2 regions of the Paenibacillus sp. B1-35 genome follow, and region 2 is predicted to be linked to the other one. Evidence: riboswitches for the same ligand, from Rfam matches in the RefSeq annotation. Region 2 holds a riboswitch; the other holds the start of a gene.
The links. Region 2 has a riboswitch for cyclic di-GMP ahead of ACQ5BJ_RS12530 (4'-phosphopantetheinyl transferase family protein). Riboswitches for the same ligand answer to the same signal wherever they lie in the genome.

Region 1: linked by a shared signal. The riboswitch ahead of ACQ5BJ_RS16120 (MucBP domain-containing protein) and the one ahead of ACQ5BJ_RS12530 (4'-phosphopantetheinyl transferase family protein) in region 2 are both predicted to bind cyclic di-GMP.

The regions. Positions count from the first base shown of each region.
Region 1 covers NZ_JBCHVJ010000004.1:417,495-420,631, reverse strand. Annotated here, with positions in the region: gene ACQ5BJ_RS16120 (MucBP domain-containing protein) at 1-1,894, opposite strand, end outside; cyclic di-GMP riboswitch class I at 2,046-2,133, opposite strand; gene ACQ5BJ_RS16115 (ABC transporter ATP-binding protein) at 2,587-3,137, shown strand, end outside.
Region 2 covers NZ_JBCHVJ010000003.1:152,680-155,816, forward strand. Annotated here, with positions in the region: gene ACQ5BJ_RS12525 (copper amine oxidase N-terminal domain-containing protein) at 1-560, shown strand, start outside; cyclic di-GMP riboswitch class I at 1,117-1,203, shown strand; gene ACQ5BJ_RS12530 (4'-phosphopantetheinyl transferase family protein) at 1,287-2,006, shown strand; gene ACQ5BJ_RS12535 (amino acid adenylation domain-containing protein) at 2,034-3,137, shown strand, end outside.

The DNA of each region.
Region 1 (3,137 bases), on a different contig from region 2:
TGACGGTATAGGTTATTTCCGCCTTTTCAGGCGTGTAACCCGGAATATCCAGAGCTTTCAACGTAACGGCCTCGCCAACTTTGCCTGAATGAGAAGTGTCGTCGTCAGCAATGGACTTGCTCGTATCTTTATCGACGAACTTGATACTGATAGGAAGATCCATCTTCTTGTAGAAGAAGGTGTATTCGTTGTCCTTGGCCTTGAACGTGTACTGAACCTCAGTCTTCTCAGGTGTGTAACCTGGAATGTCCAGAGCCTTCAACGTAATCGTCTGTCCGATTGTGCCGGAGAGAGAAGAGTCGTCGTTAGCGATGGATTTACCTGTTTCTCTATCTACGTACTTAATCGTTAACTTATGTGGAGCTAGCGCATATCCGAACCATATGGTTTTATTAGGCTCCTGAATCGTTAACGTTTCTTCTGTAGGATCAGTACCCTTTTTCAATACATAGTTATCAAGCTTCGGAGCAGGCACCTTGTATTTCGGCCCTATGTCCAGCGCGTCCTTGCCGTTGACGGTGAAGGATCCACTGTACAACTGCTCTGCAAGATCCACACGTTCAACAACCTTGCCGTCTGCGTTAATAGGCTCGCCTTGGTCATTTACCTTGTAGCCTTTCACAAGTATGGAGCCTTTGCCGAAGCTGACTTGCGGCACTTCAAACTCTTTTGATGTACGTTGTTGATTCACATCTGTGTATTCCATGGTAGTTCGCCCGTTTGTCGGGTAATTGACATCGGCGCTTGGATTTTTGGAAGAGTCCATTTTGATGGTATATGTCAAGGTTGCCGGACTTCCTTCTACGATGTTGCCAACGTCCCATACAAACGTTTCAGAAGCTGCATCCCATTTCACTGTCCCTTGAGATACTTTATAGTCTTGATTTTCAACAGGCGCATTACCCTTGAAAATAAGGTTAAACATTTCACCCATCGGATCCTTGACTACAGCATTTTCAGCCGCGTAAGAGATTTTCCCTGCCAGTTCAGAGAAAACCTTCTCCAGCTCCGCACTGTCAGATGGGTAATAGTTGTTTGCTGAAGCGCTGTTTTTTAATACATATACAGCGTTAGCATCATTGCCGACCTCAAGCCCGATCGAATAAATGTTGATTCCTGCATCCTTGGATGCCTTGGCTTGAGATATCGTAGGAATTCCATTGTCCTTAACCGTATAGTTGCCTATCGTGTATCGATCCCCGAACAAGCCAGAGGATAATTGATAGCTGTTGCCTGAACCGATAGTCTTGGTGTAGTCAAAATCTGATAATACAAAGTTGTACTTATTGTTGGGCCATGAATAAGAGGCAGCTTTTTTTGCAGGAGAACTGAACGTTGGCGCACCGTCGCTGAGCAGCACAATAAATTTATTTTTGGCTGAACTCTTGGTAGCTAATAAACGATGTGCTGTGTAGAGAGCGCTTTGTATGTTTGTCCCTCCGGAAGCCGAGATACCCTTAATATTGTTCAGGAGCTGCTGTTTATCATTCTGGCCAAGGAATCCGGATGATGTGTCCTCTGAGCTGGTGCTAAACGTGACAAGAGCAATTCTTGTTTTGACGTTGGAAAAAAGCAGCGTATTTACAAATTTCTCTGCTGCCTTTTTGGCATTGTCTAACCGTTTGTAGGATCTCATACTGTCTGACTTGTCTAAGACAAGTACGACATCGGTGTCACCGGCTTCAACGTTCTTCCCTTCGGCGGTTAGAGTAATCTGCCATTCTCCCGGCGTCCCGGTTGGCTTCGCTGTCTTGCTTAATTTCACAGCACCTGGTTCTGGCCAGATTGGATCTTGTGCGGCTGCATCTGCACTTTGCAGTGTGTGAGGAATAAACCCGAAGAACACGGCAAATACGCACAGCCATGTTACAGCTAACTTTACTCTACGTTTCATTCAATTCGCCACCTCATTTTTTCATTTTATTCCTCCCTTAACTACAGTGAGTCCATGCCTCCTCATTCTTATTTATATAGCTCAACGGAAAGTTAATTCCGTCGGAACCTCACATAAATAAAAAAAGTCCGGCTGCAATAACGCGATCGTTAGTTGCAGCCGGACTGTCATAGGTCATAAGACCGTTAGACTCCGAAGCTTTGCGGCCTAATCTTTCGATTAGTGTGCCCTATGAGATTTAATTAAGTGCTTCGTAAATGTAAGCGTAGATGACTGAGATCCTAGGCATAGGGAACTATCATGCTCAATATAGGTTAAGAGGAACAATTTGTCAATGATAAGAAAATACTAGTTGGTATACATACTACAAGTATTAACCTACTAGAGTTGAATCATACATCGGACAGAGTGTCGTATCTTACTCTATTACGAGAAATTGATATGCTAGTGAATTCAGATATAGAACATAAATATTCATTTGAATCGCCGCCATGTCCATATGATAATAATTAGAGTAGTAAGTTAAAAGACTGATTTGCAAATTCACATATGGTGTATACAGCCGGTAAAACAATCACCCCATAGGGCTTAAGATTTTTGTAAGGATTGAGTAAGGAATAAGAGAACACTGTCTTATACAATAACTATGAAGACATCGGGAAATTGGCAACTGAGTGAGAGGAGATACTGCCATGACGTATCTAGTACGTACACATCATCTGTCGAAGACGTTCCAAGACAAAGAGGTCGTCTCGAATGTAAATATGAATATTCGCCAGGGAGAGATCTATGGATTTCTAGGGCCGAACGGGGCCGGCAAAACAACGATCATGAAGATGATCACGAACCTAATTAAGCCTACGATTGGTCAAATCGAATTGTTCGGAGAAACATTAGCTCCTGATTCCTATCATCTGCTATCCCGCATGGGGACAATTATCGAATACCCCGTATTTTATGACAAGCTGTCGGCGAGAGATAATCTGGAACTGCATTGTGCATATATGGGGTATCACAATATGCATTCCATTGATGAGGCACTGGAGCTTGTGAAGCTTCATCATGTTGGAAATAAATCGGTCAAGGACTTTTCATTAGGAATGAAGCAGCGCCTCGGTATCGCGAGAGCAATATCGACGAAGCCGGAATTGCTTATGTTTGATGAGCCTATTAACGGACTGGATCCGATAGGGATTAAGGAGATCCGGGATTTGCTGCTTATGCTGAGCAAGCAATATGGCAC
Region 2 (3,137 bases):
CATCAAGCTATATTCGGGTTGGAAGCCAAAGTGGCTATGTGAGACAATCGCTGACAAGCAGCTTGCGTGATGTTCAAGGGAATGTCATTCAAAAAGGTATTGCTTACCGGGTCTTTGTGCTTACGGTAGCTGACAATAGAAGCGGCTCCTCGAATGCTTTGTCTTCGCCTTCTGGTGAATTTTCCTTGGTAGATCAATCCGTGCAGGCCCCTACGAATGTGTTTGTGGCGAGAGAAGGAGCGAATGAATTCAAGGCCTACTTCTCGAAGCCAAGCAGCGACAACGGAATTGCCTATTATGGAGTAATGGTCGTTCCTTCCGTATCGGCAGATTCATTCAACCTGGATCAGGCGAATCGTGTGGGAGGAAATAATTATAAATTGGTAAGCGTGTCGGGCGATGGATCGACCATGTTCTCGTTGTCCGATAATGATGTATACGGAAATCCAATTCGCACTGGTGTTGCCTATAAAGTATTTGTGGTGTCCGTAGCGGATGGACGATATGCAACGGTTAATGCTCTCTCAAATGCCTCTAATGAAATCATTGTTGGAAACTGATAGTAAATCAAGCCAATGGCAAACAGACTGAACGGCATAGAATAATAGCATTTTATAAGAGCCTCGAATGCATTTCGAGGCTCTTATGCATTCATAAGGGAATTATTTTAGGGATAAGAGGGATTTTTATGCTGGTATTCAATGATAAGGAGTAATTTTAACATTAGGTCTTCAATCGACAATTTTGTCGAATGAAAAAAGGAGAGGAAACGAATGGAAATGTTAGAAAAAACGCAGTTTAGGGGTGTTTTTGTCGGAAAAAAGTCGAAAAAACACTTAATTACAACTAAAAAATGACAAAAAATGATTGTCCGTGTCGAAAATTTGAAAATTGATATGAAAAGGTATTAATCTTTTCATTTAAGCAGCCGATATAAAATATGGGTCTGTAGTTGGATAATTATGAACAGGTATCCAGCATGCTGATATGTAATATGTACTTTAGACCTAATCACGCGATACATGTCACAAGAACTAGTGCGTAAACAATGTTATGACATTCTTGCCTGGTAATCGATTTGCAACAATCAATGGAGACATCAAGAAGAACAACATCAGGATTAAAAGGCAAACCCAGTCGAAAGTTGGGGGCGCAAAGCCTCGGGCCTAACGTCTATTGGATTATGGCAGCCGGGCTGCCATTCGAGTTGCGGTAACCAAACAACGGTTATTTGGTGACAAGGCTATTCCCAATGGCCTTTTTTTTGCGCACAAAGGTTGGGGTAAATGATGGAAATTGTGTTGCTGAAGTGGGACGAATGTACTTCCTATAAAAACATAGCTTCGTTGATGGATCGATTTATCCCGTATGTTACGCCTGAAAAATACAAACGGTTAGACAGACTTCGAGAGCGTAAAGATCGTTACCGCGTGGTTGCAGCTGATATATTGGCTCGCATCCTGCTCTCTCGAGCGCTGAACCGATCGAACGACGAGATTGTTATTCGTACTCATTCATTCGGCAAGCCGTATATAGAGGGCAACCCGGTATTTTTCAACATCTCTCATGCCGGTGCATTCATTGCAGTGGCATTGGATAGAGCGCCAATCGGGATTGATATTGAGCAAGCAGGGGAATGGAGCATGGATGTGGCTAGGCTGATATGCTCGCCGCGTGAGCTGGAATTGCTTGCAAATACGGACGACTGCCGTGCGCGTCAGGAATTGTTTTTTTACATATGGACGGCTAAGGAAAGTGTGTTGAAGGCAATTGGTGTAGGTCTCAGTCAGCTTCCAAGCACTTTCGAAATCGTGCAGGAGACAGCCGTACCTGTACAGCGTAATCAATTATGGAAAGTTAATCATTATTATGTAAAGCAATATGTCGTTCCTGAAACAGGCTATTGTATGACTGTGTGCGCACAGCATATGGATTTTGCCAAGCAAATAGAGTACATCACATGGGAGCAGTTGACTCATTGGTTTATGAAATGGGTTGGATCGTGATAAAGGAGAGGACGAAGATTGGCTTTCATGGAATTGACAGTAGAACGATTGACAGGCTATGACGCACATTCTATTGAGCTGCCTGAGGAGACGTTGCGTCTTCTGAAGGATCATTCGACCGAGCATTCGGTCAAGTTGGAATCCGTCATATGCGGAGCGTGGGCAACGCTGTTGTCTCGTTTCTACAACTCACAGCAAGTAACTCTTCATGCCGTTCAATCGAGTAATGGCAATGGCAATCATACCGTAGTCAGCCAGGATGACGTGACCATGCAAGGAATTATGAACATTCATAACAGTTTGTTGGCTTGCACAGAAGGGCGTAACCTGACTTGCTCTGAAATAGGAATAGACAGCGATGTAGCAACATACTGCTGGTACGGAGCAGATGCTCAACCGATGCTTCCGGAGGGGACACAGGAATGCGGTTTGCATTGCTGCATCCAATCTGTTGATGGAGTTGGTTCGACACTGCTGTTTACCATGTACTATAAGGAAAATCATTTCCAATTATCGACGGTGGAGAAGCTGGCGGAGTATTTCCTGCAACTGTTGCAGGAAATGGTTAAGCACCCTCAGAAGCGCATTGGCGAACTGGAGATGTTAACGGAGCAGGACAAGCACCAGTTGATCGAAGGAATGAATCAGACTCGGGTAGATTACCCGCATACATTTACAGTTCCGGCACTGTTCGAGGAGCAGGCGCAGCTTCATCCTGACCGGGTAGCTGTAAAGGAAGATGGCCGTGACCTGACATATCGTGAGCTGAATGTGCGTGCGAACCAATTAGCGCGCAGATTGCAGAGTCGGGGCATTGGCCGTGAGCATTCCGTCGGGATTATGGCAGAACGAAGTGCGGAGATGGTTATAGGGATATTGGCTATCCTCAAGGCAGGGGGAGCTTATGTACCTATTGATCCGGATCATCCTCAAGATCGCATTCAGTACGTTTTGGAAGACAGCCGCACGAAGCATGTGCTGTTAAGCCGTTCATCACAGGCGGATTTGCCTGCTAACATGGAGCTTATCTATATTGATGACCCGACACTTGCTGATGAGTCAGGAGATAATTTGGCATCTATCAATCAGCCGGAAGATCTTATTTATATTATTTATACATCTGGATCGACA